2 regions of the Deinococcus psychrotolerans genome follow, and region 1 is predicted to be linked to the other one. Evidence: riboswitches for the same ligand, from Rfam matches in the RefSeq annotation. Region 1 holds a riboswitch; the other holds the start of a gene.
The links. A riboswitch is a leader RNA that binds a small molecule or an ion and turns the genes downstream of it on or off. The one in region 1 is predicted to bind cobalamin.
Positions count from the first base shown of each region.

Region 2: another riboswitch for cobalamin. It lies ahead of EHF33_RS19210 (ABC transporter substrate-binding protein); the one in region 1 lies ahead of EHF33_RS01950 (ABC transporter substrate-binding protein).

Region 1 is NZ_CP034183.1:391,059-406,674, reverse strand. Features, by position in the region: gene EHF33_RS02005 (hypothetical protein) at 1-490, shown strand, start outside; gene EHF33_RS02000 (inorganic phosphate transporter) at 560-1,552, opposite strand; gene EHF33_RS01995 (DUF47 domain-containing protein) at 1,552-2,187, opposite strand; gene EHF33_RS01990 (glycoside hydrolase family 15 protein) at 2,268-4,607, opposite strand; gene EHF33_RS01985 (hypothetical protein) at 4,724-5,203, shown strand; gene EHF33_RS01980 ((2Fe-2S) ferredoxin domain-containing protein) at 5,191-5,529, opposite strand; gene EHF33_RS01975 (EamA family transporter) at 5,606-6,496, shown strand; gene EHF33_RS01970 (hypothetical protein) at 6,628-6,846, opposite strand; gene EHF33_RS01965 (hypothetical protein) at 6,930-7,148, opposite strand; gene EHF33_RS01960 (ABC transporter ATP-binding protein) at 7,158-7,946, opposite strand; gene EHF33_RS01955 (FecCD family ABC transporter permease) at 7,946-8,962, opposite strand; gene EHF33_RS01950 (ABC transporter substrate-binding protein) at 9,001-9,858, opposite strand; cobalamin riboswitch at 9,996-10,177, opposite strand; gene pheS (phenylalanine--tRNA ligase subunit alpha) at 10,340-11,359, shown strand; gene EHF33_RS01940 (HNH endonuclease) at 11,356-12,126, shown strand; gene EHF33_RS01935 (phenylalanine--tRNA ligase subunit beta) at 12,149-14,608, shown strand; gene EHF33_RS01930 (MATE family efflux transporter) at 14,704-15,616, shown strand, end outside.
Region 2 is NZ_CP034186.1:274,249-289,864, forward strand. Features, by position in the region: gene EHF33_RS19205 (adenosylcobinamide-GDP ribazoletransferase) at 1-517, opposite strand, end outside; cobalamin riboswitch at 901-1,039, shown strand; gene EHF33_RS19210 (ABC transporter substrate-binding protein) at 1,209-2,075, shown strand; gene cobO (cob(I)yrinic acid a,c-diamide adenosyltransferase) at 2,072-2,692, shown strand; gene cbiB (adenosylcobinamide-phosphate synthase CbiB) at 2,707-3,567, shown strand; gene EHF33_RS19225 (pyridoxal phosphate-dependent aminotransferase) at 3,560-4,549, shown strand; gene EHF33_RS19230 (cobyric acid synthase) at 4,671-6,068, shown strand; gene EHF33_RS19235 (cupin domain-containing protein) at 6,096-6,494, opposite strand; gene lsrK (autoinducer-2 kinase) at 6,506-8,065, opposite strand; gene EHF33_RS19245 (CynX/NimT family MFS transporter) at 8,541-9,779, opposite strand; gene EHF33_RS19250 (transporter substrate-binding domain-containing protein) at 10,157-10,942, shown strand; gene EHF33_RS19255 (amino acid ABC transporter permease) at 10,969-11,643, shown strand; gene EHF33_RS19260 (cysteine desulfurase-like protein) at 11,723-12,976, shown strand; gene hydA (dihydropyrimidinase) at 13,049-14,422, shown strand; partial or broken gene EHF33_RS22070 (IS3 family transposase) at 14,654-14,848, opposite strand; gene EHF33_RS19275 (transposase family protein) at 14,932-15,318, opposite strand; gene EHF33_RS19280 (IS3 family transposase) at 15,296-15,616, opposite strand, start outside.

The DNA.
Region 1 (15,616 bases):
TGTCTCAGATCTTTTTACAGGTAGCAACAAGGCGTTGTTGGGTGACACTGAATCCATAATATTGCTCTCGCTTCTTCCAAAAGGAGATGAAGGTTTAAATAATGAATCCAGAGCGGGTGTCAAAGGAATCACCACAGTGCAAGATTTATTCGTGAAAGCATACGAAGACTCTAGTCCCGCTATCAATTATGATACATTTTACCCTTTTCAGCGAGCAAAAGGAGGAAAAAGTGGTGGCGATTCTCTCAAAATGCTGAGTCAGCAGGGCGCTCCCGCTCATATCCAGGCAACTTGGCAAGCCACCGAAATAAACGGCAAAAATACTATTGATCTGGTCTGGGAAACCAAGCCTTTAGGCAACAAACTCCTGAGTGTCAAAGTTAAAGCGTCGGCTACCGACCCAGCTATCAACACTCGCACCATTGAGGACAGATGGATGGGGGAGTTTCTCAAAAATCCCGGTATTAAACTGATTGCCAGCGGACGCTAAGCCGTCTAAAGATTAAGCCCCCGCTAGCGTTCGGCGGGGGCTTTTATGTTGATTTATCGGAAAATCAGTTTAAAAAGCCTGCGCTACTTTCATACACACCCACCCCAGCACCATGCACGTCGGCAAAGTAATTACCCAAGCTGCGACGATGCGGCCCGCGACTTGCCAGCGCACTGCCTTGAAGCCTTTGGTGGCTCCCACGCCCATGATGCTGGTGGAAATCACATGGGTGGTGCTGACCGGAATGCCCAGAGCGCTGGCTCCCTCGATGATCGCGGCGGCGCTCATTTCGGCCACGAAGCCGTCAATCGGGCGCAGTTCCACCACGCCGAATCCCATGGTTTTGATGATTCGCCAGCCCCCCACCGCCGTGCCGAGGCCCATGGCCGCCGCCGCCGCCAGAATAATCCACAGCGGCACATGGTCAGGTCGGGTGCCGAGGTAGGCCGAGACCGCCAGCGTCATGATGCCCATGGTTTTTTGGGCGTCGTTGCCGCCGTGACTGTAAGCCATAAACGCCGCCGACAAAATCTGTAAGCGCCCGAACACCCGCGTGACGGTGCGGGGGCGCATTCGGCGGGCAATGAGCCACACCACCAAGAACATCAGCAAAATGGGAACCAGAAAACCCAGAACTGGAGAAGTGACCAGGCCCGCCAGCGTTTTGTTGACGCCTTTGGGAATCACCGCTGCCCAGCCGCCCGCCGCCACGCCCGCGCCCACCAAACTAAACACCAGCGCGTGGCTGCTGCTGCTGGGAATGCCCTTCCACCACGTCAGCAAATTCCAGATGATGGCGCTGACCAGCGCGGCGGCCACCAGCGTCAGCGAGGCGACGTCGGGGGCGATAATGTCTTTGTAAACCGTTTTGGCCACAGCGGTGCCGGTCAGCGCCCCGACGACGTTGAGCACGGCGGCCATGGCAATCGCCTGAGCGGGCGTCAGCACTTTGGTGGCGATTGAAGTGGCAATGGCGTTGGCCGTGTCGTGAAAGCCGTTGATGAAATCGAAGATCAGCGCCAGGGCAATAATGCCGATGAGAGCAAGCAGCGCGGTGGTCATCAGGCGTTTTTGAGCAGAATGTTTTCGACCGTCTTGGCAACCCGCTGGGCCTGATCCGAGGCGTCTTCGAGGAGCGAGATGATTTCCCCGGCTCTGGTGGCCTGAATCATCTGCTGCACGTCCATCACGCCGTCATACAGCGCGGCCTGTGCAGCGTCGCTGATGGTGTCGCCGTCATCTTCCAAGGTGCGGACTTCAGTGGCCAGCGCGGCCAGCTCCGGCACACGCTTTTTGTCTTCGATCAGCGGCATGGCTTTGGCCAGTACCACGCACTGGCGCTCCACCACTTCGGCGAGTCGGCGCATGGCTTCTGTCGGGGCAACTTTGTAAAGCCACAGCTTGCGGCCTGCTTCTTCGATAAAGTCGGTCAGATCATCAAGCTCGGCGTTCAAACTAATAATGTCTTCGCGGTCAAACGGCACGATAAACGAGTCGATCAGCATCTGGGTGACCTGGCCCGCCAAGCTGTCTCCAGCGTGCTCCAAATCGCGCAGGGTGCTGACATGCCCGCTGAGGTCGCCGGACGCAGACAGCAGGGTAAGCAGTGCGTGGGCAGTCTGCTGGGCATTTTGGGCCTGTGCGGCGAACAGCTCACCGAATTTCTCGTTCTTGGGCATGAAGCGTGATAAAACCATGACTTAAGCTAGCGGTTTTGCCCCTCCAAATGTCATTCTTTTATCAGATGAGGCCAGTGGCGCTGCACTTACGCCCCAACTCACGGCAGCTTGACCCGCCAGTCCTGACTTTCCCAGTTTTGTTCGGAGCGCCGCGTAAAGTGCAGCTCTGCCTTGCCCGCCAACTCCTGCGCCGTGAACTTGACTTGCCACAGTCCGAAGACGCCCAGAGTAGCCTCGCGGTCTTGGACATCTGTCCACTGCTGGGCGTCCCCGAAACCGAAGTGCAGGGTAAACGGCTGGTTGCCCTGAATGCACAAGTCCAGATTTGCAGTCAGCTCAAAGACCGGCGCGTTGGTCGTCCAAAACGTGACTTTGGGCGCGGGGGTGGCGACCAGGTAGCGGTCTCGCACGGTGTCCAGCGCTTCGTAAGGCTGCTGGTGTTGCCGCGTCCACAAGAGCTTGATGAACTCGGCGTGCGCCCACACCAGCGGCATGGCGCTGCCCGCCGGTTTGCCGGGCTCAAACAGCTTGACGGGGGCGGTGTCCCAGACTTGCTCAGGAAAAAGGCCGCCGTCGCCGCTGGACTTCATCATGGCCGCCAAATACTCGTCCGCCGATCCGCCGGACAACACCGCCAGATGCCCGCGCTCACCGGTGAGTAAGGGCCAGGGCCGCCCAATGCCGTCGTTCTGGCCCAAAAAGGGGCCGCCGTCAGCGGTGTTGCCGTAGCCGTCATGCTGATAGCGGTAATACAGCGGGCCGCTGGGTGTCTCACAGCGCAGTTCGCCGTCCACCACTTTGAGGCTGTTTTGAATGCGCGGGTCGGCGGCGTTTCTCAGGCCCATCCTGACCAGATACCCGAAATCCAAGCTGACCAACTCGCCCGCTTTGACTTTGATGTCGGCGGTGTTGGCAATACTCACGTCTTGCTGGCCGGGGTGCTCGGCGGCCTGCGGCGCGATGCGGATGTAGTAGCCGTCCACGCCGTACTTGGCGGCCAGGGGGGCGTCGTCTCCGCTCACATAACACCAGCCTTCCAAGCGGGCGTTCCAGTCGTCGGCGATGGCCAGAGCGGTTTGGGCCTCCTCGGCGCTCAGCCAAGGCACCGCCGCCACCAATCCGGCGATCATGATGGCCAGGGTGTAGGCACTGACGCCGCTGTTTTCTTCCCAGCGGTCTTCCTGACTGACCGGGCCGTGCCGCGCCAGATACCCGGCTGCCCTTTGCGCCGCCCACTCCAAAGCGCTGCGGGTGAAGTTGTCGTCTTGTTCGAGGTCGCGCAGCTTGGCCATCAAGATCAGCACGAAGGCGGTTTCGTCGAGCTGATCGCCCGACCAGTACGGCTCACCGTTGGGATACAGATTTTGCGGCCAGTGCCCATCCGGCGACTGCGCGGCCAGCAGATAATTGAGGCTGCGAACCGCGTCGTTGACCTGCCCAACGGCCAACAGGGCGGTGGCGGCCTCGACCATGTCGCGGGGCCACACCAGATGGTAGCCGCCCAAACTGCTGTGGGCCTGCCCAAACGGCACGCTGAGGCTGGCCACAATCGCGCCGGAAAAATCGCTGCCTTCGTGCACCCGAATGACTTGGGCGCTCAGGCGGGCGCGGGCTGTTTCGGCGTCTCCGGCGCTCGGCAGCCTCAGGCGCGAAGTCCAGGTTTGCCAAGTCGCCAAAAATTCTTCCCGCTGCAAGGCGTAGGGGCGCTGGAGGCTGCTGCGGGCGTGAATGGCCGCGCCCGCCGCGTGGTGGGCGAAGGCCAGCGCCAGCGTGCCGCGCGGCTGAGTCAGTTCGGCCATCAGCGCCACGTTGCCGTGTTCGGCTTTGCCGTGTTGCCAAGTCATTTCGCCGTTTTGATTAAAGTCCTGCCAGCCGTCGCTAACGCCCACAAATCCGGCGCTGGTTTTGCCGAAATCACCATCGGCCAAAAAAGCCAGAGAAGCGTCACCTTGCTGGGCGTACAGTACGCCGCCTTCTATCCAAGCGGTGTTGTCTTCGCCGGAGTCGGCCAAGTGCGGAGCCAGCAGCGCGTAGAGCGTGCCGCCGCTCAACTCATAGCGAATCAGCAGCGAGTCGTTTTCCACCGACGGCATGATTTCCAGCTTGAGGCTGAAGGCGGGGTCACGTGCCAGACGGTGTTCGATGCTGATCAGCGGGCCGTCTTCGTGGGGCGTCAGGCTGTAGATGCAGTCGCGCTTAATGTCCACCCAGCCGTCAGCGGTCTTGACGATAAAGGTTAAGTCGCGCACCTGCGGCTCGCCGCTTGACGGCCAATAGACTTCATTGACCACGCCGTAGCCGACAGCGGCCCGCACCCGCCCGCCGCCGAGTGCGCCGGTCACGGCGTCTTTGTTGCTGCTCGTCCAAGTGGGCTTGAGGCCGGGCCGTCCGGGGGCTTCGGCGGCGTGCGGCTGAGGTTGGGCGCTGAGGTGAGACATGGTTCCTCCAATGTAGACCTCTAAGCTCAAGCGCAGTTATCACAGTGAAGTGAAATCGGCGGGCAAAGCTACCGAATATGCAGCTTTTGAGCGCCCGGTGCATACTCGGAGGTGACATGGATCCCGATTCCAAACAACCCTCACCCAAAGCCGCTTGGATGCCCAGCGTGGCCGCCGAAACACTCAAAAGCTCAGAGCGGCAGCTTCCCGGTGGGCGGTACGGACGTCCCGTCCTCAGTGCGGTGTTTGTGATGAATTGGCTGTATCTGCCACTGACGCTCAAAGCGGATACACCCACGCTGAAATGGAGCTTTGTAAGCCTTTGGCTGATTTCTAGTTGTATTGTGTTGGCACTTTGGTTTTGGCAACGTCAGCATCACATTGAAGATACTGAGCAGCGCTCTTGGTTGGACTTTCAGTTTCAATGGAAGTATTTCTGCTTTATTTTATTTTGGTTTGGACTGAGCTGTTGCTGGAATAGTTTTTCTCCCAATAGGCAATGGTCAGCCTTGCACCTAGTACTAGCGTCACTGCTGCTCGGCAGCTTAATCTGGCTGATTCAGTCATGGCGTCAGCGCCGCACTCAAGGCCCGTAACGCCGCTCACCCGGCAACTCGGCCTCGTCGTGAATGGCCTGCGCCACCTGCCTGGCCAGCGGGAAATCCACCGCCGCGTACCAGGCTTCTTCCATTTGCCCGTCTCTTGTCCGGTAACACGTCATTACCGGCCCGGATTTGCAGCCGCCCAGGCAGCCGGATTCAGTCAGGCGAAGACTGCCGCCCGCCTTGTAGTAGGCCAGCTTGTCTTGCTCAAGCGCGTTCCAGACGGCGCGGTAAAGGAGATCGGAGCCGCGAGCTTTGCAGTTGCTGTTCTGACAGATCAGCAGGTGGCCGGTGGTGGGAAAATAGCGTGGGGCAGACATAGGCTCCTGAGCTTACAGGTTCGCGCCCTCCCCGTTGCCCTGACTTGTGACAAAGTGACGGCGCTAGAGTAAGTCCATGCCGCTCCGTAGCCTCATGCTCGCCCTGATGATCACTTTTATCTGGGGTGTCAATTTCGTCGTCATTAAGCTCAGCGTCAGTGAAGCGCCGCCGCTGCTGGTGGCCGCCTTGCGGTTTGCCCTCGCCGCGCTGCCCGCCATCTTTTTTATTCCGCGTCCCCAGATGCGTTGGCAAACTTTTTTGGGCTACGGCCTCGCGGTGGGCGTGATGCAGTTCGGTCTGCTGTATTTGGCTATTCAGCTCGGCCTCAGCGCTGGACTGGCGAGTCTATTGATGCAGATGCAGGCCTTTTTTACGGCGATGCTGGCGGCTTTCTTGTGGCGCGAGCGGCTGCCCGCCAACCAAATCGTGGGGATAGCGCTGGCCTTTGCGGGCATGGCGGTCATCGGTTTGCTGGCCGACCACCACACCAGCATCGTTGGCTTGGTTCTGGTCTTGGTCGCCGCTCTCGGCTGGGCCATCAGCAACGTGCTGGTCAAGTCGGCGGGCAAAGCCAATATGCTCAGCTTGGTGGTGTGGTCGGCGCTGATTCCGCCGGTTCCCCTGACCCTGATGACCGGCCTGACCAGCGGCTGGGCCAGCATCGGCCACACACTGACGCACAGCAGCCTCGGCTTTTGGGCGGCGGTGGCGTTTATGGGGTATTTCAACACGGTGCTGGGCTTCGGGGTTTGGAATTGGCTCATTCAGCAGCACGGAGCCAGTCGCGTCGCGCCGCTGTCACTCTTGGTGCCTGTGTTCGGAATGGTCAGCAGCGCTCTGTATTTTCAAGAAACCTTTCCGCCGCTCAAGGTGCTGGGGGCCGTGTTGGTTTTCGTGGGCTTGCTGGTGCATGTCTTTGGGGGCCGGATCGTGGAGCGCTGGAAGGTGCAGGGCGTAGAGGCCTGAGCCGCAGGGCATTCATTGCCTTTGCGTAGAGCCGTCCCCGCCCCCCGTCCGATTCGGTAGGCGGAATTGAGAGAGAGGCCGGTGAATTTCCGGTTCCTATGCCGCAATTCAAACACACAAAGCGGGAAGAGTCAGCCGAGCCACCGCCGCAGAACAGGGCTGAACTGACTATTCGGAAGTTGGCGTAACAAGAGCCGGAATAGTGCCGTGGACAAGACGACGGTTACCGCCGTGATGATCAGCTTCTCTGGCAAGACCTGAACGAACGCCGCCTCAGACATCAGCGAAAGGATCAGCGCCGCGATAACCACTGCTACCCAGCTTGAACCCGACAGACCCAAAACACGCATACATGAGTTTATCAAACTGGTATCACTCAAACTACCGCTTCCCTGTGCCGGATCACATTCACTGGCCTGTGTGAACGGTCAATTCAGAACCAAGCCACAAAGAAGCGCTTGAACCGGCCTTCCGGGACGAAACGCAGCAACCACCGGCCCAGCGCCGTGAGCAACACGAACGTCGCCGCCACACTGACCAGAGCAATCGGCAACTTCCTCAAAAAGTCCGCCGTCCCCGAACTCAGCGACACCACCACCGCTGTGCTGACTATCGCCATCCAGTTCCAACCCGAAACACACAGAAAACGCATCCCTCCAGCTTAGCCCTCCGGCACCACCACCAAGCGCCCTCCGTGCCGAATCACGTCTACCTGCACGCCATAGACCGCTGCCAAATGCTGGGGCGTCAGCACACTTTCGGCGCTCCCCTGCGCCACCACCCGCCCCTGATGCAGCAGCAGCAGGTGATCGGCGCGGGCGGCCAAGTTGAGGTCGTGCAGCACCGCCACCACGCCCAGGCCGCTCCCCGCTTCTTGCCGCAGCGTTTCGATCAAGTTCAGCGCGTAGGCCAGATCGAGGTGATTGGTCGGTTCGTCCAGCAGCAAGAACTGTGGATTGGCGGCCAGAGCGCGGGCCAATGACACGCGCTGCTGCTCGCCGCCCGACAACTCGGCCACCGCTCGATCGGCAAAGTGGGCGGTGTCGGTGCGCTGCATGGCGCGGTCGATGGCCTGTTCATCATCCAAGCTGAGACTGCCCAAAGACAGCGGATGGTGCGGAAACAGTCCCCACAACCACTCACCCGCTCCGCGCCCCAGCGCCACCACGTCGCGCACTTTGGTTTCGGTGGGCAGCGCTTCCGTTTGGGCCAAATACGCCAGCGAGCGGGCACGTTCACGGCGCGAGTAGTCCGGCAAAGCGCGGCCCTGATACTGGACTTCGCCGCTCTGCACCGGCGTCAGGCCAGCCAGCGCCCGCATCAGCGTGGACTTGCCGGCTCCGTTTGGCCCGATGATGGCCGAGAAGCGCCCGCGTTCAAAGGCGGCGCTGACCTGCTGCACCGCCAGCAGGTCGCCCGCCTTGACCGAGAGGTTGAGCGCCTCCAGCATTATGTTTTTTGCCGCCGGAGCAGATAAAGGAAAAACGGGCCGCCCAGCAAAGTCGTGACCACACCCACCGGCAACTCGGCGGGGCGGGTCAGGGTGCGGGCCAGCAAGTCCGACAAGACCAGCAGGGTGCCGCCCGCCACTGCCGAAACAGGCAGCAGCACCCGGTAGTCCGCGCCCCACAGCCGCCGCACCAGATGAGGCGTAACCAACCCCACGAAACCGATGATGCCCGCGTAACTGACTGCCCCCGCCGTGCAGAGGCTCGCGGCGATGATGACCAGCAGGCGCAGGCGCTCGACCGGCAAGCCCAAACTGCGGGCCGTCAGGTCTCCGAGTTGCAAGGTGTTGAGCGCTTTGGACAGCAGCAGCAGCACCCCGCCGCCGATCAGCACGTAGGGCAGCAGGCGGCCCACCTGCGGCCAGCCCGCGAAGGCCAGATTGCCCAGCGTGAAGGCAAAGACCTGACGGATGCGGTCTTCGCTTTGCAGCAGCAAGTAAGTGGTGAAGGCCGTGAGGATGCTGCCCACCACCACGCCAGCCAAAATTAAGCGGGCGGGCGGCAAGCGGCCGCCTTCGCGGGCAATCGCCAGCGCGATAAAGACACTCAGCAGCGCCCCCGAGAGAGCAAACAGCGGCAGCCACAAGGTCGTCAGCCCCAGCGCGATCACCAGCGTTGCGCCCAGCCCCGCGCCGCTTGCCACGCCCATCAGGTACGGGTCGGCCAACGGGTTGCGAAAAACGGCTTGAAAGGCCCCGCCGCTCACAGCCAATGCCGCGCCCACCAAAAAGCCCAGCGCCACACGCGGCAATCTCAGTTGCCAAACGATCACGTCGTTGCCACTCAGTTCGGCTCCGTTCAGCCCATGCCCGATGGCCTGCAGGGTTTCGGCGGGCGAGATGGGGACGCTGCCGAGGCCGATGGCCAGCAGGGCAGTCACGAGGGCGGCGGCGAGCAGCAGCAGGGTGGGGAGAGAGACAAGCGCCAGACGGCGAGAAACTGCAATCGCTGCGCTCACTTCACCCCCTCTCCTGCGGCGCTGCACCCGTCCCGACCTTACTTGAACAGTTCAGGATGCACCACTTTGGCCAGCCCTGCCAGCGCCTGCGGCAAACGCGGCCCCGGACGGGAAAGGAGCTGATCGAGCGCTTTGTCTTCCACCACGCGGCCCAACTTGACAGCGGGGATGGTGTTCCAGCCGGGGCGGGCTTTAGCGGCGGCGAGGTTCATTCCAAAAATAAACTGCGGAGCCGATTTGACCACCAATTCAGGGCTGATCTTGGGAAAGTCGCCCAAACTGGCCGGAATGATATTGATGGCCCCCGCTTTGGTCAGCAGCACGCCGATAAAGGAGTTGGGGCCAACCGTGTAGGGCGTGGGGTCAATTTCGTAATAAGCGGTCGGCTTTTTGGCGGCGTTCTTGGTCAAGATTTCAACTTTGGCGATGTCGCGACGCATCTGAATGATCAGCGCTTTGGCCTGCGCTTCCCGGTTGATTATTTTGCCTAGGATTATTGTTTTGGAAAACACTTCTTCATAGGTTTCAGGATTGACCGCCACTACAGTGATTCCGGCATTGGTCAGCGGCTGAATCAGGTCGCCGTATTTGCTGACGATCACGATGTCGGGCCGGAGGGCCACCACCGCTTCGATGTTGGGCTGGTACAGATTGCCGACTTTGGGCAACTTGGTGACTTGGGCGGGAAAGTCGCTGTATTCGTCGACGCCCACCAATTTGCCGCAGCCGCCGATGGCACACAGCGTCTCAGAGTCGCTGGGCAAAAAGCTGACGATCCGCATCGGCTCGGCCTTCAGCGTGACTTTGCGGCCCAGATCGTCGGTGAGGGTCAGCGGGTAAGAAGTGGCGTGGGCAGCGCCAAGCAGCGCGGCACTGAGAAAAATCACTTTATTCATGAGGAGTCCTCCTCCCCAACCGAAAAGCCGCCCCACCGAACTGGCATCGGGGGCGGAAATAAGCGTCCAGCCGTCTGTTGATTACAGGCCGAGCGTTTCCCTTTCCGCGAGGGGTAAGCTGCATCAGTCAGCCCTGCGCGGGCCGCTGCGGCGAGGCAGGCATTCGGACTCGGAAGGCCGTGCTCGTGCGTGTTCGGCTTCCTTACCGCTGCGCGACAGTGCCGGAATGGGCCAAATAGGCCGTCACCGGGCTTCCCCTGCGCTCACTGCCCTCAGTCTACACCGCCGCTCGCCCTACACCTTGACCCGTACCAACTCAGCGGCTAGGCTAAGCAGATGTCGCCCCGCTCCGGTACACTTTCGCCGTTTATGCAACGCGGGGCCGCGCTGACTGCTTAAAGTCCAGCGCCCGCTGCCCCGCTTGTATGTCATTGCAGGCGGGGCTTTTTTTGTGCCGCACCCAGACCGAACGAGGAGAAGTATGCAAGAACAAGCACTGCAAGAAATTGCCACCGCCACTGACGTCGAGGCGCTGCAACAAGTCAAGACCAAATATGTCGGCAAGTCCGGCCTGGTCACCAAGGAACTCGGCAGCCTCGGCAAGCTGCCGCCCGACGAGCGCAAAGCACGCGGGGCCGAGATCAACGCCGTGCGGGCCGCCTTAGACAGCGCCCTGACCGAGCGCGAGACGGTGCTGAAACGCGCCGCGCTGGACGCCCGCTTGGCCTCGGAAGCGATTGACGTGACCTTGCCGGGGTTGAGCCTGCCTGCCGGCGGCCTGCACCCGATTACCCGCGTGTACGACGACCTCATTGAGATTTTCACCCGGCTGGGCTACGATACCGTGGAAGGGCCGGAAGTCGAAGACGAGCACCACAACTTCGAGGCGCTGAACGTGCCTTGGTATCACCCCGCCCGCGACCTTCAGGACACCTTCTGGCTGGAGGACGGACGCTTGCTCAGGACGCACACTTCACCGATGCAGATTCGCTACATGGTGGATCACACGCCGCCGCTCAAGATCGTGGCACGCGGTAAGGTCTACCGCTACGAGGCCACCGACGCTACCCACGAGGCCATGTTTCACCAGCTCGAAGGCCTGGTGGTAGGCGACGGCATCAAGATGAGCGACCTCAAGGGCACGGTGGCCGAGATGGCGCGGGGACTGTTTGGGGCGAACGCTAAAGTCCGGTTTCAACCGAGCTACTACCCGTTCACCGAGCCGGGAGCCGACTTCGCGGTGTGGTGGGAAAACCCACGTGGCGAGAGCAAATGGCTGGAGCTGGGCGGCTGCGGCATGGTGCATCCGAATGTGTTTAAGGCCGTGGACGATTTGCGCGAGGCAGCGGGCAAGGAGCGCATCTACGAGGGCAAGACAGGCTTCGCTTTCGGGCTGGGGCCGGAGCGCATCGCCATGCTCAAGTACGGCATCCCCGATATCCGCTACTTCTACGCCAACGACCCGAAGGTGATCGGGCAGTTCAGGGGAACGCTGGGGTGAATGGAGAGGAAAAAACTAGCACAAGAAGACCGTGGACACGCTTAGAAACACTTGTAGCTTTTGAGTTTTATCTCGTAACACCATTTGGGAAATTTCATAGAAGCAATCCAGAAGTGATCAAACTTGCCGAGAAATTGGAGAGAACCCCATCAGCTTTGGCTATGAAACTTTGCAATTTAGCCAGCTTGGATACATCTCTAGCTGCCACTGGCCTCGTCAATGTATCTCAGTTAGATAAATCACTGTGGCAGGAAATGGAAAGTGACTGGGAAAGCTTCTTTGAGGAAATAAAATCAGCCAGCATGAGCTTACTCCCTGACTCCTTGCCGCTTGAATCTGCTGACTCCAATATGAGTTGTGAGGGTCTGGAGAGAGCAGTAATGAGCCAAGCTCGTGTAGGACAGATGGTCTTTAGAAGAGCCGTACTCACGGCGTATGATCAAAAATGCTGTATATCTGGACTTGATATTCCACTCTTACTCAGAGCAAGCCATATTTTACCTTGGGCAAAAGATAAGGCCAATCGGCTTAATCCAATGAATAGATTATGTTTGTCGAGTATCCACGATCAAGCCTTCGATAAAGGCATTATCACCATATCGGAAGATTGGAGACTGAGAGTTTCGCCATTATACAAGGATGTCAAACAAGGCTTTTTCCGATCTACTTTTCTTGAATTTGAAGGCATACGAATCACGCTGCCCAAGAGATTCATTCCCAATCAAGAGTTTCTGACTTTCCACCGAGACAACATTTTTCAGCGCTGACATTCAAACCTGAGGACAACCCATGAAACTTCCCTATTCCTGGCTCCAAGAACTGATCCCCCACCTCCCGCCCGTCAATACCCTTGAACCCGTCTTCGCTCAACTCGGCCTGCCGCTGGAAGGCATAGACGACGCCCCCGCCCCACCCGCCGGGGTGCTGCTGGTGGCCGTCACCGAGGCCGCCGCTATGCCCGGCACGCAACTGACCAAGCTCACGCTCGATACCGGCCCACACGGCCCGCGCACGATCGCCAGCGGCGCACCCAACGCGGTCGGCCTGCCTGCCGGAACGATGCTGGCGCTGGTGGTGCCCGGCACCAAACTGGGCGACATGGAGTACGGCGTCCGCAGTTTGCAGGGCGTGGAGTCGTGGGGCATGGCCGCCAGCGCCAAGGAACTCGGCATCGGCGAGAGCAGCGCCGGACTGCTGCTGTTTCCGGCGGGAACAGCCCCGGTCGGCACGCCCCTGGCCGATGTGTGGGCCGCCGACAGCGTGCTCGACATCGAGATCACCCCCAACCGCGCCGACGCCCTGAGCGTGCTGGGCGTGGCCCGCGATCTGGCGGCCTTCCTCAAGCTGGAGCTGAAAGAGCCGTCAATGGGCTTGGCCGCCAATGGCAAAGGCCAGATTGAAGTCACCCTGCCGCCCCGCGCCGTCACCCTGGAGCGCGACCCCAGCAAGAAGCTGCGCTTCGGCTCCGATCATTTCTCGGCCCGCACCGTCAGCGGCGTGCACAACGGCCCCGCGCCGGTGGAGATGCAGCGCCGCCTGACCCTGGCCGGCATGCGCTCGATTGACCTGATCGTGGACAGCAGCAACTACGTGATGTTGGAGCTCGGCCAGCCAACGGCACTCTACGACCGCCGCGACGTGACGAATGACAAGATTCTGGTGTCGTTCGGTCTGCGGCAGGGGGAGAATGTCAAGGATTTGATGGGCGGCGAGCATCAGGTCGGGCCGGAAGATTTGCTGATTCTGGACGGACGCGAGCGCGGCGTGATGAGCGTGGCCGACGCCTTCCAGACTGCCCAGACTCCGCAGACGGACGGCGGCGTGCTGGGCATCGCGGGCATCATGGGCGGCGACCACGGGCACGTGCGGGCCGATACCTCGGAAGTCGTGATCGAGTCGGCGCACTTCGACCCGGTGCTGCTGCGGCGCACCGCCACCCGGCTGGGCCTCAAGACCGACGCGGTGTACCGCTACGAGCGCGGCGTTGACCCGGTGCTCTCGCCTCGCGGAGCCAACCGGGTGGCTGAGCTGCTCACCCAGTACGGCGGCGGCATAGCGGAAACGGGCCTGACCACGGTGGGCACGCCCGACCTCCCTGCCGACATTCAGGTGACCGGCGAACAGGTACGCGGCCTGCTGGGGATGCACGTTGACACCGACGAAATGGTGGACATCCTGATGCGTCTGGGCGCGAAGGTAAAACAGGACAGCGACACCCTGACCGTCACGCCCCCGAGCTGGCGGGTCGATATGGTGGTCTGGCAGGATCTGGCCGAGGAGGTTGCCCGCCTGCACGGATACGCCGAGCTGCCCGAAACCCTGCCCACTTTCAGCCCCCACCCCGACAACCACGGCGCGGGAGCCGTCAGCGCGGCGCGGCGCAGCCTCAAAGGCGCACTGGCCGGACTCGGCGCTCAGGAAGTGGTGACCTACACCTTCACCAGCGATCCCGAGGCCGAGCAGGCCCGCAGCGAAACGCCAAGCGTCAAGCTGCAAAATCCGCTGACGGCGGAGCGCACCGGCCTGCGAACTGCCCTTTATCCCAGTTTGCTGAAGGCTGCCCAGAACCGCCCCAAAGGTGAGCGGGCGCTGCTGTTCGAGATTGGGCGCATCTTCCCCGCCTCGGGCGAAATCGAGAAACTGGGATTGCTGCTGCGCGGGCCGCTGGCTCCCAACACCCATCAAGCGGGGGTGGCTGGAAGTTTCGCCGCCTTCAAGGGCCTGCTGGAAACGCTGGCGGCGGGGCAGGGCGCGGGCCTGGAGATTCGCCAGCTGCGCGGCGCGGACGTACCTGCCACGCTGCACCCCGGCATCGCGGGCGCGGTCGTCTGGAACGGGCAACAAGTCGGCTGGCTGGGCGCACTCCACCCCGAGATTGCCCAGAGCTACGGCCTGAAGGGCGACACCTACCTGCTGGAAGTCAGTTTGCCGCTGCCCGCCGCCGAGTGGGCCTTCAGCGACCCCAGCCGCGCTCCGGCTGCCTGGCGTGATTTGGCCGTCATCGCGCCGCAATCGGTCAGTTACGGCGAGGTGGCCGCGCTGCTGAGGCAAGAAGCCGGGCCACTGCTGGAAAGCCTGGAACCGTTTGACGTGTACGTGGGCGAGCAGATTCCGACCGGGCAGCGTAGCGTCGCCGTGCGCCTCACCTTCAGGGGCGAGAAGACCCTCAGCGACAGCGAAGTCGACCCGATTATGGAGCGGCTGATCGGCGCGGTGCGGGCGGCAGGCTGGGCCATTCGGGAAAAGTGAGGGCGACCGCTTTGCTCAATCACCCCCTCCACTAAGCCATTTGCCTTACTTCCCACTCTGACATGCTGCCCACCTCACCCGCCTAGACTGTGCGGGTGAGTTTGCTTTCCCCTTCCCTGTCCGCTGCCCAGACCGCCGAACACGCGCCCCCCACTCCCACACGCGAACTCGTCAAGATTGCCCTGCCCGTCAGCTTAGAATTTGTGGCGCAGTTGGCGCTGGGCCTCGTTGACCAGATTATCGTGGCGCTGCTCGGCACACTGGCGGTGGCGGGCGTGGGCTTTGCCAACAGCGTCACCCTGATCTTGTTTTTCACGCTCAATGCCATCGGCGCAGGCACCAGCATTCTGGTGGCGCGGGCGCACGGGGCAGGCGACAAATCCGGAGCTTCGCGGCTGTTCGGTGCGGCGCTGGTGCTGGGCGTGGTGGTGTCGGGTGTGCTGGCCGTGCCGCTGATCTTGGGCGGCGCAGGCTTTTTGCGTTCCATCGGAGCCACGCCGGAAGTCGCCGGAGCAGGCGGCCCCTTCCTGAGTGTGGTCGCCATCTCGTTGCCACTGGTCACGGCAGCAGCCATTTTTAGCGGGGCGCTGCGTTCCACCGGCCACGCCCGCACGCCCATGACCATTACCATCGTGGCGGTCATTCTCAATACCGTGCTGGGCTACGCGCTGGTCACCGGTTTCGGCCCCTTTCCAAAGCTGGGCGTGGTGGGCGTCGGCATTGCCACCACCGCGTCGTATGCTCTGCGGGCAGGCTTGCTGGCCTGGCAGACCTACGGGCGCGGCATCTTGGACGCCACCTTGCCGCGCACGCTGGCCAACTGGAAGAGCGTTCTCGCTCCACTGATTCCGCTGAGCTTGCCCATGGCCGCCACCGAGCTGGCCTGGAGCGGCGGCACGTTCCTTTACGCGCTCCTGGCCGGGCGAATCAGCACCAACACGCTGGCCGCCATGCAGATCAGCAACACCCTGGAGGGCGTCTTTATCGTGGCCTCGCTGGGTCTCGGCT
Region 2 (15,616 bases), on a different replicon from region 1:
GCGAGCGAGCGCCCAGCGACTCGGTTCTTGCCGCCGGGTAAAGGTTCATGGGAGCCAACACCGCCAGCCGCGCCGACACCGCCGCAATCAGCAGGGGCCAAGCGTTCGGCAGCGCCTGAAGCAGCGAAAAGCGGATCAGCAGGGCAATCACCCCCGTCGCCAGCCCGAAGGCCCCCACATGCACGTCGCCCAGAATCCTGAGCCGCTCGGCGGGCGACTTCATGACAAACAGGGCGTCGGCGGCGTCCACCAGCCCGTCAAAGTGCAGCATGCCGGTCAGGGCCAGCCAAGCCGCCACCGCCAGCGCCGCGCCGACTCCCGGTGGGAGGTGCAGCCACTGACAGGCCGCCCACACCAGCGCCGCCCCGCCGCCCACCGCGTAGCCCGCCAGTGGGTAAAAACCGCTGGCCCGCGCAAATTCGCCTTCCCCCACCTCGCGCACGTGCGGCAGCGGCAAGGTGGTCAAAAAGGTCAGGGCCAGGTGAGCTGGGCGCAGCAGGCGGCCGAGGCCGCTCACCACGCGTACCGAATCAAATCTGTAAAAACCAAGCGTCAACCTCAACTCAGGCAACCGGAACCAAAAAAGCGCCCGGCGGGGGCGCGTCAAAGTCGGAAAGTCGGGGATGCTGAGCCGGATAAAGGCCGCAAGCCGTTTCCCTGCTCCTGACGCGGAAGCAAGTTCAGCAGATCATCAATAAGCCCCGCAGTGAGCAACCGGACTGAAACCGTGGCGCGGCCGTGCTCGACAACCGTGCCGGACTGTGCTTGCCCCGTTTGCTGGGAGGCATTTACCGGACTTCTCTCAAGCAGAGCGGGTCAGGTCAAGCGCTGATCCCAGCGGGAGTGTAGCACTCGGGGCGGCGTTCCTCCTTTTTGCGCGGCGTCCGCTGACCGCTCTTCCCAGTTCCGCGCTGCCCAGTTCTGCTAAGCTGCCGGCACCTGAGGTTGGGGAAGTCCGGTGAAATTCCGGCGCTGTCGCGCAGCGGTAATCAGACGGAGTTCTGTAAGCCCGAATGCCTCTCAGGGACGCCCCACACCAAGCGCCGTAAGGCCGCGTGTGGGGCACCTCTCGCCGTCAGAGGGCCAAGTTGTGCGTGCTGCTGGAGATCACCTCCGGCACGGCTCCGCGCTGGCCCCAGCCAGATCGGGCTTTTTTTTGCTGTGCTCCCGCTCTGGCTGCTCTCGCCCACGCACACCGGAGCTTACCCATGCGTCACCCCGCCACTTTCGTTTTGTTTGCCCTGCTGTCCAGCGCCGCCGCCACCACCTACCCGCTGACCGTCACCGATGATCTGGGCCGCTCCGTGACCTTGAAAAGTAAGCCGCTCAGAATCGTGGCGATGCTGCCCTCGCACACCGAGACACTTTTTGCCATCGGAGCGGGCGATCAGCTGGTCGGCGCGGACAAGTACAGCACCTACCCCGACGCCGCCAACAAACTTCCCAAAGTCGGCAGCGGCTACCAGCCCAACATCGAAGCGATCTTGGCGCTCAAGCCCGATCTGGTGCTGGCCGACGAATCGGCAGGGTCGCGCCTGACCGAGAAGCTGGCGGCGGCGGGTCTGACCGTCTACGGCGGCACAGCCCAGACCTACAACGAAGTTTTCGAAAAAATCGCGGTGCTGGGCAAGCTGACCGACCACGAAACTGGAGCGGTCAAGCTGATCACCAAGATGCGCTCAGAACTCAATGCCCTCAGCGCCAGCGTCGTCAAGTTGCCCAAAGTCAGCACTTACTACGAGGTCGATCCTGCGCCGTATTCTGTCGGCCCCAATTCGTTTATCGGCGTGCTGATCGCCAAAGCCGGCGGCCAGACGATTATTCCTTCCACTTTGGGCGACTTTCCCAAAATTGCCCCCGAACTCATCGTCAAAAGTAATCCGCAGGTGATGGTCGGCTTGACGCTGGATGAAGCCAAGAACCGGCCCGGCTGGAACACCCTGAGCGCCGTGAAAGCGGGCCGCGTCTTCAAGGTCACGCCGGAGCAAAACGACGCGCTGTCGCGTCCGGGGCCGCGCCTGCCCGACGCCCTGAGAACGTTGATCCAACTGATTCATCCGGAGGCGCTGAAATGACTTCGGGCGACGAAGCGACCCGGCAGCGCCGTGAGGCCGCCATGCAGGAATTGCAGGAAGCCAACGACAGCCACACCAAGCAGGAAGGCATCAGCAAGGGTCGGCGGGGGCTGATCATCGTCAACACCGGCAACGGCAAGGGCAAAACCACCGCCGCGCTGGGCCTGATGATGCGGGCGCACGGGCGCGGCCTCAAGACACGGCTGTTTCAGTTTCTCAAGCACGAGAATGCCAAATTCGGCGAGCACCGTACCCTCGACGCGCTGGGCTTGCCGTATGAAGGACTGGGCGACGGTTTTACCTGGCGTTCGCGCAACCTGGAGAACTCCGCCGAGATGGCCGCGCACGGCTGGGAACTGGCCAAGGCGGCCATCGAGGCGGGCGAATACGATTTGATCGTGCTCGACGAGTTTACCTATCCGCTCAAATACGGCTGGGTTAGTTGGCCGGAGGTGGAAGCCACCCTGAAAGCCCGCAGTCCGCTGATGCACGTGGTGATTACCGGGCGCGGCGCTCTGCCCGAACTGATCGAGCTGGCCGATACCGTCAGCGAGATTCAGCCGGTCAAGCACGCCTACAGCGCCGGAATCGGAGCGCAGATCGGGGTGGAATACTGAGGCGAGCCGTGCTGCTGGCTCTCGCGCTGGACGCCTGGGGTGAGCCGCCTGCCCGCCTTCATCCGGTGGTCTGGATGGGAAATTACCTCAAGTGGGCGCGGCAGCAGTGGCGGGGTCAAACGCCTTTCCTCCAACTGGCGGAGGGCACGCTGACCTGGACGCTGGGCGCGGTCATCAGCGCGGCGGCGGGGCAGCAAGCGCGGCGGTTGCCGTGGTGGGCGCAGGGCGTACTGCTCAAGCCCCTACTGGCCCGCCGAGCGCTCTTTGACGCCGTCAGAGAAGTCCATAGCGCTTTGGCCCATGACGACTTGCCTGAAGCGCGGCGCTTGCTTTCATGGCACTTGGTCAGCCGCGACACCGCCGAGCTGAGCGCCTGCGAAGTGGCGGGCGCGGCGATTGAAAGCTTGGCAGAGAACCTTTCTGACAGCCTAATTGCGCCGCTGCTGGCTTACCGGGTGGGGGGGCTACGACTGGCCGCCTTCTACCGCTACGCCAACACCGCCGACGCCATGTGGGGCTACCGCACGCCCGAGCTGGAATGGGCGGGCAAATCGGCGGCCCGAACCGACGACCTGCTCAACCTCGCGCCCAGCCGCCTGACGGCCCTGTGCGCCTTGGTGGTGGCTGGGCAGCCGAAAGCTTGGCGAGTCTGGTGGCGAGATCGCTGCACCACCACCAGTCCCAACGCGGGCCATCCGATGAGCGCTTTTGCGGGGGCGCTGGGCATCAGATTAGACAAACGCGTCGTCTACACCCTCAACCCGGCGGGCCGCTCACCCTGTGCCGCCGACTTGCCGAGGGCGCTGCAACTGGCGGAGCGCACTTTTGGTCTGGCGCTGTTGGTGCTGCTCGTCAAAGGGAAAAGTCGTGCCTGAGCTCCTTCCACGTGTCCCACACGGTGGCCCGGGCGCTGAGCCGTTCAGGGGCCTGGATTTCAGCGTCAATGCCAACCCGTATGGCCCTAATCCAGTTCTCTTGAAGGCGCTCCTCGACGCCGACCACACCCATTACCCCGACCCCACCTACTTTGAGACGAGACGCCAGCTGGCCGACTGGCACGGCGTCAATCCTGAAAACGTGGCGGTGTCGGTGGGCGCGTCCGATCTGCTGCACCGCCTTGCCCGCGCTTTTTTACCGGTTGGCGGCACGCTGCTGAGCCTTCACGCCCCGTTTGGTGAGCTGGCCCGCGCCGCTCAGCTGCAGGGCAACCGGATCGAGGTCATGACTGATGTGCCCACCGATTTACCTCCAAACGCAGCTTTGGTCTACGTCGGTTATCCGCACAATCCGACGGGGCAAGCGCCGACTCCCGACCAGCTCAGCCAGCTCTCCGAGCAGTGCGCGGCTTCCGGCGCTTTGTTGATCGTGGACGAAGCCTACGCCGCCTTCGCGGGATTGCCCGACCCGCCGAGGCATCCCCACCTGATCCGGTTGCTGTCGCCGGGCAAAGCGCACGGTTTGGTGGGAGCGCGGCCCGCCTACGCGCTGGCGGCGGCTCAGCTGATCCGCGCCCTCGATAATCTGGCTCCGGCTTGGCACGTTCCGGCGAGCACGGCGGCGGTGCTGGCGAGTTTGCCCGAAGCGCAGGCGTTTTTGGCTCAAACGTTGCCACAAGTTCGGCGTCACGCGGAGGATTTGGCCGAGCAGCTCGGCTTGTTTGGGGCAGTTCAGCACCTCGGCACACCTTACTTGCTGCTTAAAGTCGGAAATGCTCAGCAGGTCAGCGTCGTCTTACTCGCCTCCGGCATCAAAGTCCGGGACTGTACCAGCTACGACCTGCCGCAGTGGATTCGGGTGTCGGCCCGCTTGCCGGGTGAGAATGCCGCGCTGATCGAGTCCATAGAGCATTTGTCGTAAAAGTTTCAAAACTTTTACGACCGAGCGGAGCGAGCGAAATACGTGTTAGAGCAGATGGGAGTGGAATTGGTGGGGTGCTTTTCCACAACAATGGAACGGACAAATGCTCTAAGGAGGCTGTATGGGTAAGGCCATCATGATTCAGGGTTGCACCAGCAACGCCGGAAAAAGTTATCTGTGCGCCGCACTGTGCCGCATTTTGTCAAATGAAGGTGTGCGGGTGGCTCCTTTCAAAGCCCAAAACATGAGCAACAACGCGGGCGTGACCCCGGACGGCCTGGAAATGGGCCGCGCTCAACTGGTGCAGGCGCGGGCGGCGCGGGTCACGCCCGACGTGCGGATGAATCCGGTGCTGCTCAAACCTGAAGCCGACACCCGCTCGCAGGTGGTGCTGCTGGGCAAGGCCAATCCCGAACTCACCGCGCTGGGCTGGCGGGAGCGCAAACCGCACCTATGGCCGCACGTGCAGAGCGCCCTGCACAGTCTCATGGCCGAGTACGACGTGGTGGTGATCGAAGGCGCGGGCAGCCCCGCCGAGGTCAATCTGCGAAGCTCCGACATCGTAAACATGCGGGTGGCGCTGGAAGTCCGAGCGCGTGTTCTGCTGGCCTGCGATATAGACCGGGGCGGCGCGTTTGCTCACCTGCTCGGCACCTGGCATTGCCTGAGCGCCGATGAGCGGCAGTTGCTGGGAGGCTTTTTGCTCAACCGTTTTCGCGGCGACGCCCGCCTGCTCTCGCCCGCGCCCGAGTGGTTGGAGCAGCAGACTGGTGTCCCCACCCTCGGCGTCATCCCGATGCTGGATATTCCGCTGCCGGAGGAAGACGGGGTGGTGTCACGAGAACCCTCAGGTTCGTCAGAAGGTTTTGTGGCGGTGGCCCGCTTGCCGCGCATTTCTAACTTAGATGAATTCGCGCCGCTGGGCGAGCTGCTGCGCTGGGTGACCTCGCCCGCCGAGCTAGAGGGAGCGCGGGCCGTTATCTTGCCCGGCAGCAAAAGTACCGCAGCTGATTTGGCGTGGCTGCGTTCCAGCGGTCTGGCCGCCGAAGTGGTGCGGCAAGCGCAGCGGGGCATGCCGGTGCTGGGCATCTGCGGCGGCCTGCAAATGCTGGGCGAGCGCCTGAGCGACCCGCACGGCGTAGACGGCCCGCCGGAAAGCTCAGGATTGGGGCTCCTCCACTTGGACACCGAATTTGCCCCTGCCAAAACCACCCGTCTAACCACATTCACCGACTCAGAAACGGGCCTCAAGCTGGAAGGCTACGAAATTCATCACGGCCACACCCGCGTGGGCGGCGCGGTGGACGAACTCGCTCCCGAGCTGCTGTGGCGCAGCGGCAATGTGCGCGGCACCTACCTTCATGGCCTGCTGGAAAATCCAGCGTACTTGGAGCGCTTCTTGGGTTGGGCCGGTTTACCGCTGCCGGAGAGCTTGGACACTCTGGACGCCCGCTTGGACGCCATTGCCGAGCGGGTCAAAGCCAGCTTGGACTGGGAGCGGGTGCGGGCCTTGTTGTGAAGAGCCTCGGCTGCCGGGAAAGGCGTTCTAAAGGTCACCGTCGTTGCCGAGCTTTGGCCCGATGTCCGGCACCGGCTGGCCCGGCTTCCATTCCACGACCACACCGTCGTCGGGGTTATGCGGCGCTTTGATGAACACTGCCCGCCACGGCACCTTGCCCTCGTTGACGAGGTAATGCATCTCCATCGGGTCGCAGCGGTGGTAATCGCCCGGCCCCAGTTCTACTCGCAGGCCATTCGTCCACATCACCGCGTTTCCTTCCAGGGTGTAAAACGATTCCTCGGTGCGCTCGTGGTAATGGTTGGGAAAATCTTGACCGGGCGGTAACACCACCACGCCGAAATCGGTGCGCGGGCCACGCGAAAGGTAGCCGGGGCCGTAGGTGTCGTAGCGTAGGGGCGTCTCGTCAATTTTGGCTTTGTGCATATCGTTCTCCTTTAGAGTCCCGGAGCTTTCCACAGCGAAGTGGTAATGCCCTGATCCACCAAACTCCGCTGGGCAGCGTAGGCAATTTGCCAGCGGCCGGTTAGCTCAGCGTACAGTGACCCGAGCGCCCGGTTTGGCTGGTAGGTGCGCTCCCAACTCACCAGCGCCTCGCCGCCCTCGACCAGCGAGGCGTAGACGCCCACGCCCGTTCCGGCGGCAATCGCCGTGCCCAGCGCTGTCGCTTCCTTGACCACCGGCACCCGCACAGGCTTACCGCTCACGTCGGCCAGAATCTGGCACCACAATTCACCCTTGCTGCCGCCGCCCGCGAAGGTCAGTACCTCGCTGTCCACGCGGGTAAATTGCTGAATCAGCAGCAGGTTTTGCACGCTGACGATAGCGGCATGTTCCTCCAGCGCCCGGAACAGTGCGCCCCGGCTGGATTTGACAGGATCAAGCGAGAGATTGAGGAACGACGGAGCGGCGTGATACCAAGCGCTGTAGCGCATGACATCGCTGAAAATCGGGATGATGCCGTAAGCGCCGGGCGGCACCTGGCGGGCCTGCTCTTCCAGTGAGCTGTAGGCGTCGCGCCCGCCCAGCTGCTCCTGACGGCGCTCCTCGTCGCAGTACGTGTCGCGAAACCAGCGCATCGCCGCGCCCACAAAAAAGGAGATGGTTTCGGCCTGCCAGACCCCCGGCACCGCGTGGCAGTTGATGCGGATGTCCATTGCCGGATCGGTTTTGGGCTCAGCCAGATTGACTTCCTGTTGCCAGAATGTGCCGCCCAGAATGGCCGTCTGACCGGGACGCACCACGCCCAGCCCCACGCAGCCGAGTTGCACGTCTCCCCCACCCATCACGACGGGTGTGCCGGGCCGCAAACCAGACTCCTCGGCGGCGCGTGGAGTGACGACCGCAAAGGCGGTGCCGGATTCGAGAACGGGGGGAAACAGTTCGTTGGGCAAGCCCAGATCGTTTAGGCCTACCCTCGACCAGTCGCGGCGAAGCAAACTGAACATCCCACTGGTGCAGGCGTTGGATGGATCGCTGGCCAGCACGTCGCCCAGTCGGTAAAGCACCCAGTCGCTGAGCATGCTGACGCGGTGAATGCGCCCGAACACGTCCGGCTGGTGCTGCTTGATCCACAAAAGTCTCGGCACGGCGCTGAGCGCGAAAGTCTGGCCGCTTTCCTGATAAGTTTGCCGCTCGACTTGCGCGTGGTCGCGCTGAAGCAAGCGCACCTGCTCGGCGGCGCGGGCATCCACGTTGGCGCAGGCCCAGATCTCGCGGCCAGACTCGTCATACAGCACGATGGCCTCGCGCATACTGCTGGCGCTGACGGCCAGAATGCTCTCCGGCGCGGCCCCGGCCTGAGCCATCACCCGCTGGATGCACTGACAGATCACGCCCCAGTTGCGCTCCACGGCAAAGTCCATCACGCCGGGGGTGCCGTCATTCTCGTGCGTCCATTCCTGAGCGGCCACCGCGACTTGCTGGCCTTGCGGCGTGAACAGCACCGCCCGGACGCTGCCGGTGCCTGCGTCAATGGCCAGCAGGAAGCCGCTCACGCCCGTTTCCTCAGCCGCAGCACATTGAGGTGTTCTCCCGCCAGCGACCCAGCATAATAGCCAATTTGAGCGGGCTGCTCAAAGCCCTGATCCGCAGAAGTCTGGTGCCGAACTGCGGCTGCGAAATGGCGATGATCTGCTGCTGAATTGGAGCATCGAGACATTTGGCCTCCTGAGTCGTAAAAGTGAGAGAGCACGTCGCCGCCCGCGCTGATCAGTTCAGGCCACCGACTCTGCACCGCTGGCGGCAAGTTCCAGATTCTTCACAGCACGCTCCTGTGGCTTGACAGACCCGAACTTTGAACCAATAAGGAATGTGTTTTCGTTTGGCCTGAGTATAAGGGGGCCGGAGCAGCAAAGGCGAAGATGCAACCTTCAAATGTGATTGATACTTACGGCATTGAGCGGCCTCTGCTGCGAGTTGAACACGTCTGAACACTGTTTGGGGACATGCTTATCTTTAGCGGCATTCGTTTCAAATTGTTGGTCTGCTCCGTGTCCGGCCGGCTGCCACCCCGGTAATCAGCACCAAGCCCGTCATCGCCAGCAAGAACAGCAGCGGCGCGTGCCAGTTGCCCGCTCTGTCGTGCAGCGCTCCGAAGAGAAATGGGCCAGTCGCCGCCAGCGCGTAGCCGAAGCCCTGAGCCGTCGCCGAGAGCTGCGGCACCTGCGCCAGATTGTCGGCCCGCACAGCGATGAACATCAGCGCGAGCGGAAAGGTGCTGCCCGCGCCGATGCCCAGCAGCAGCAGCCACGGCAGCGGCGTCAGCGGCGCAAGCAGCAGGCCCATGACGCCCGCCGCGCTGATGAGTGCTGTAACCACCGCCAGCGGCACCAGCAGCCGGGGCCGCGCTGCCAGCACCGGCACCGCCAGTGTGAAAGGCAACTGCACCACGTTGGCAAAGGCCAGCATGAGCCCCGCCTGCGCCGCCGTGAAGCCCTCGTCTTGCAGCACTTTGGGCAGCCAAGTCAGCCAAGTAAAAAACACCAGCGACTGAAAGCCCATGTACAGCGTCACCGGCAGCGCGTAGGGATTTTTCCACACTGACGGCCCCCCTTTGACTGCTGTTCGGGCGTGTGTCTGCCGCCCGAAGACGGCGGGCAGCCAAGCCAGCACGCCAGCCGCCGCCAGCAAGATCCACACGCCCACCGACGAGCGCCACGCGCCGCCCAGCGCAGTCATCAGCGGCACCGCCACCCCCGAGGCCAGCGCCGCGCCGCCCACCACCGCCAGCGTGTACAACCCGGTCATCGGCCCGACGCGGGTCGGGTAATCGCGCCGGATCAAACTGGGCAGCAGCACGTTGTTCAGGGCGATGCCCGCGCCGACCAGCACCGTGCCCATCAAAATGACCGGCAGCGTCGCGCCGATCCTCAGCACGCTGCCCAACCCGATCAGCGCGGTGGCCAGCAAGATGATGGTTTCGTTGCTGTAGCGGCGGCTCAGCAGCGGCGCGAGGGGGGCCAGGATGCCCCAGCACAGCAGCGGCAAGGTGGTCAGCAAACTGAGTGTGGCCGCGCTGACGTTGAGCTCTGCTTGGATCTGAGACAGCAGCGGCCCGAACCCGGCGATGGGCGGGCGCAGGTTGAGCGCCACCAGAATCAGCCCCACGATCAGCAGGGGCGCGGCGGCGGGCTTGCGGCGTTGTGGAATTTGCGGCGTTGTTCTTGCCGCCTCTGGGGGCTCGGGGTCGGCTTGGTGAAAACGGCTCATCTGCACAGGTTAGCGTGCCGAGTCCTGCTTCCCGACTTCAGTTCAGGATTCAGCCACCAGAGCACGCCCAAGTAAACTCTTGAGCCGCACTCATCTGCACTGGCGCGTTAGGAGAGAATCCATTTCTCTCCCTGCCCCCCGAGAGCAGCAGTGAACTGAGTCGGTCGGGCTGAGCGCTGGAAGCGGTAGACTCGGCAGGCAAATTCAATTGTGGAGTAGACAAGGCGTCTAAGTTCGCCTTAAGCTGTAGCTCATTAAAGCCATCTTCGGCTGATCTGAGGATGCTCCTTTATGGCTGGGGAGCGCCCGCACAGTCGGCGGCACTCCAAGTTCGAGATTCAAAGATTCGAGATCTAGGATTTTCCGGAGGATTTCAAATGAAGCGAACGAAGACCGCACGCGGCGGGTTGCTGCTGATTTCTCTACTGCTGGCAGCGAGCGCTCAGGCTCAGGACACGATCAACGTCGGAGCCAACATCGGCAACGTGCCGTGGGAATTTCAAGACGCCAGCGGAGCCAACGTCGGCTTTGAAATCGAGCTGGTCAGCGAGATCGCCAAAAATCTGGGCAAAAAGGTCAACGTCGTCAACACGCCGTTCAACGGCCTGTTCGCCGCCGTGCAGTCGGGGCGCATCGACGCCGCCATTTCCAGCATCACCATCACCAAAAAGCGTTTGGAAACCGTGTCGTTCGCGCAGCCCTACTATGACTCCGACCAGTCCCTCACGGTGGCGAGTGGCAGCACCCTCGGCAAAATCAATACCTTCAAAGGCAAAACCGTCGGCGTGGACACCGGTTCGACCGGCGCGGTGTGGGCCTCTGCTCATCAGGCCCAGTACGGTTACACCATCCGTGAGTACACCGGCCTGAATCCGGCCATGCTCGACCTTAAGGCCGGGCGCATCGACGGCTACATCTCCGATATTCCGGCTCTGTTGTATTACGCCAAAATCACTGGCGGCGTTAAAGTCGTGGAGCGCCTCAAGACCGGCGAGCAGTACAGCGTGATGTTCGCCAAAGACAATCCGCTGGCCGCGCAGTTCAACACCCAACTCGACGCCATGAAGAAGAGCGGCTACCTTGCCAAGCTGCACCAGAAATGGTTCGGGGTCTTGCCGGAGAAGGGAACCTCGACGGCCACCCTCTTGCCGATGCCCAAATAATTGCGCTCATTTGATGGCGGGTGCCGGTGAAACTGCTCGACACTTTCTTCAATCTCGGCGTGCTGCAATCGGCGCTGCCTGCTCTGCTGCGCGGCCTGCTGATCACCTTAGAGCTGGGGGTGATCAGCGCCGTTGTGGGCACTTTACTGGGCCTGGTGGTGGCGCTGATGGGCCTGTATGGGCCGCGCTGGTTGCGGGCGCTGGTGCGTTTTTACATCGACGTGCTGCGGGCCATGCCGCTGCTGGTGTTCATGGTGCTGATCTACTACGCTCTGCCGTTCGTCAAGATTTTGCTGCCCGCTTTTACCTGCGCCGTTCTGGCGATTGCCTTGATCGCCTCAGCGTATGTGGCCGAGATTATCCGCTCAGGCATCGAGGCGATTCCCACCGGACAGTTCGAGGCGGCCCGCTCGCTGGGCCTGCGCGGCTGGGACGTCATGACCAGCGTGATCTTGCCGCAGGCGCTCAGAATCGTGGTGCCGCCGCTGACCGGCAATGCCGTCTCGATTATGAAGGATACAGCCATCGCTTCGGTGGTGGCTTTGCCCGAACTGCTCCAGCAGGCCACCTCGCAGCAAGCACTCTCGGCCAATCCCACCCCGCTGGTGGGCGCGGCACTGATTTATGTGGTGCTGCTCTTTCCGCTGGTGCGCCTCGTCAGCCGCTTTGAAGCGCGGGCCAAACAGCGGGCCAGCCGCTGAGAATAAACCAGCAGCACCAAGCCAGCAGTACAGACTTCAGATTCCCTTCGCGCCCTGATTCGTTTACAAGGAAGACCCTATGACCACACTTCCCGTTCCCGTCTCCCCTACCGTTTCACCGCTGGAGCCGCACCTCGGCTTCATCCGTTCTCAGTTTCCGGCGCTCGACAGTCCTTGGGCTTTTTTCGACAATGCGGGCGGCTCACAGGTGCTGCGCGGCGTGGCCGAACGCGTCAGCGAGTACCTGACCGGCACCAGCGTGCAGCTTGGGGCCAGCTACGCCGTGTCGCAGGAAGCCAGCGCCCGCGTCGCGGCGGGTGTGCAGGCGGCGGCCCACTTTGTCAACGCCGCCGATCCGCGTGAGGTTGTTCTGGGCGGCAGTTCGACGCAGCTCGTCGCCAATCTGGCCTCCTCAATGGGCGAATTCCTGAAAGCCGGCGACGAGATCATCATCACCGACACCGACCACGAGGCGAACGTGGGAGCCTGGACACGGCTGGAATCGCGCGGCATCAAAACCAAAATCTGGAAGATCGATACCCAGACGCTGCAACTCGATCTGAACACGCTCGGTACCCTGATGACCGACCGCACCCGGCTGGTCTGCTTCACGCACGTCTCGAACGTGCTGGGCACCATCAATCCGGTGCCGGAAATTACCCGCTTCGTGCATCAGCGCGGCGCGAAAGTGTTCGTGGACGGCGTGGCTTACGCGCCGCACCGAATGGTCGACGTTCAGGCCTGGGACGTGGACTATTACCTGTTCAGCTGGTACAAGGTCTACGGCCCGCACATCTCGCTGCTGTTCGGCAAGTTGGAGAACCTCCTCGAACTGCCCAGCATTAACCACTTCTTCGTCTCGCCGGACGCGGCGGCGTACCGACTTCAGCCGGGCAACCTCAACTATGAGCTGACCTACGGCCTGACGGGCGTGACCGATTACATGAGCGCCCTTCAGTCGCGGCTCGGGGTGGACAGTCTCAGCGGCGTGTTCGACGCCTTTGCCGCGCACGAAGCGGTGCTGGCCGGGCGACTGCTCGAATACCTTGCCACCAAACCCAATGTGCGGGTCATCGGGCATCCGCTGGCAGATCCTTCGGCGCGGGTGGACACCATCAGTTTCGTGGTGGATGGTGTGGCCTCGTCGGAGCTTCCCAAATTTCTGGACGGGCAGCACATCGCAGTGCGCTACGGACATTTTTATGCTTACCGCCTGATTCAGAGCTTGGGCCTCGATCAGGAGGAGGGCGTGGTGCGTGTCTCGATGGCCCACTACAACACCCTAGCCGAAGTCGACCGCTTGATCGCTGGTCTGGAAGCGTTTGGCCTGTGAAGTGAGAGAGGAGAAATTCATCCACACAGATCAACTTTCTCAAGCTGCAAGAGTCAAACTGGAGACAACCGAATGAGCTTGATCATCAGCGGCGGTACGGTCGTCACGGCAGATGGCCGTTTTCAAGCTGACGTGCGGGTGGACGGCGGCAAGATCACGGCGCTGGGGCTAGATTTGGCGCAATCCGGCGACGAGATCACCGACGCCAGCGGCAAACACGTCTTGCCGGGCGGCATCGACGTTCACACCCACCTGTCAATGCCTTCGATGGGCACTGTGACCTGTGATGATTACTACACCGGCCAGGTCGCGGCGGCGATGGGTGGCACCACCACGCACCTCGACTTCTGCATTCAGTCCAAAGGAAGCAGCCTGAGAGCGGCGCTGGACACCTGGCACGGCAGGGCAAAGGGGCAAGCCGTCATCGACTACGGCTTTCACGTCGCCGTGACCGATCCGCTGCCGGAGGTGCTGGACGAGATTGCTGGTCTGCCGGATCAGGGCGTCACGTCCATCAAGCTGTTTCTGGCGTACAAGGACACCCTGCAAGTCGATGACACGGCGATGTTCCGCTGCTTGGAGCGTGCCCGCGACGCCGGCGTGCTGACGCTGGTGCATGCCGAGAACGGCGACGCCATCGAGATTCTCATGGCCGAGGCCATCGCCCGTGGCGAGACGGCTCCCAAGTATCACGCCCTAACCCGTCCTCCAGAGCTGGAGGCCGAGGCTACCGGACGGGCGATTGCGCTGGCTGAGGTGTTGGGCGCACCGCTCTACATCGTCCACCTGAGCTGCCGCCCGGCGTTGGCGAGGGTGCGTGAGGCCCAAGCGCGGGGGGCACGCGTCACAGCCGAGACCTGCACCCAGTATTTCTTTTTTACCAAAGACGACTTAGACCGTCCCGGCTTCGAGGGAGCCAAGTGGGTGTGCAGTCCACCGCTCCGTGAGAAGGAAGATCAGGCCGCACTGTGGGCGGCGGTGGGTGACGGCACGCTCAGTGTCATCAGCACCGATCACTGTCCGTTCCGTTTCGATACCCAAAAGACTCTAGGCAAGGACAATTTCACCCTGATTCCCAACGGCGTGCCCGGTATCGAGGAGCGCTTAGTGGTGCTGCACCAAGCGGGCGTGCGCGGCGGTCATTTCAGTTTGGAGCGCTTCGTGGCCCTGACCGCTACCAATCCTGCCCGCAGCTTCGGCCTCGGCGGCGTGAAGGGGGCTATTGCGCCGGGCTATGACGCCGATTTGGCGCTGTGGGATCTGGAGCGCCCGCACACGATTACAGCCAAGACCAACCACGGTGCCGTCGATTACAGCTTGTACGAGGGGATGGAAGTCCGGGGTATGCCGGTGACAGTGTTTGTCCGGGGACAGACAGTGATCAATCAAGGACGACTGATAACCGAGCGAGGGAGTGGACAGTTCCTGCACCGGCAACGCATCTGAGTTCAGGTTGCATGGTGGTGCTTTTGGCAGTGGCTGGGTCTGACAGTGCAATGCCGCAGCGAAGGGGCGGAAGTTCTCAGTCCAGTCCGGTAGCCCGCTGAGTGCTCTAGACCAGAAGCTACAGTGGAGTTGGCTTTCCGTGCTCAGGCATAGGCGGATGAGTAGCCGAGATACACTTACTCTTCACATTTACACACAAACTGGATTTGCGCCGAATTTGCGTAGCTGAGGTTAAGCGGCTGTAGCTTGGGGTTCGAAGTTGGTGGGTGTCAAGTGTCCCAAGGACGAGTGGTGGCGCTGGCGATTATAAAAGACCTCAATAAACTCGAAAATGGCTTACTTACTAACCACACAGGTTTCGAAAATTGTCTCCTTGAACAGCTCCCTGAAACGGGAGCTGAAAACGCTCTCCACAACGGCGTTGTTTCAGGATATGACCCCTGAATCTCGATCCAAAAAAGTTGCGAATTCAGTGGCAAGCTGAAGGAACAATAGACCTCCTGCGAAAGTCAGTTTTGGCGTAGCCGCGTGAGATTGCAGAGGGCTGTAATCAAATGAACGCGGAGTGAGAAGCGTCGTCTGCGATGTCTGTATGTCTTTTTCAACACCCTGAAAATTTTCAAACGTCGGATGACATGTTCCACGGATTGACGGGTTGAGGCCAGAATACGGTTGTTCTGACGCTCTTCTGGCGTCGAAGACAAAGTCTTTGACGCCTTATGCGGTGTGGTGGAATAACTGTGGTCTTGCCAGATGCCCAGATACATAGCATCCCCGATCACAGTGGTCTCGCTGTGAATACGGGTCTTCGAGTCCCGAAAAAGGGTTAGATCGTGCATAGAACCAAAGATCGTAGCGCCGCAGATTGATCTGTCAAGGGTTTGGTGGAGGCTCAGTTCGGGATGGGGGCTTGCTCCTCAAAGGCCGCCGGGGACCGGTAGCCCAACGCGGAGTGACGACGCTGGCGGTTGTAGAACACCTCAATCCACTCGAAGACCTCCGTTCGTGTCTGGGCACGGCCCACTGCGCCTTTCCAAGTCCCAGTTCCGTCTTCAACGTCGCGAAGAAGCTCTCCTGAACGGCGCTATCCCAGCATTCTCCTTTCTCGCTCATGCTCTGCACCGCGTGCAGTCTGTCCAGCGCCTCCTTGTACACCTCACTCGTGTATTGGCTCCCCCTATCTGAATGGTGGAG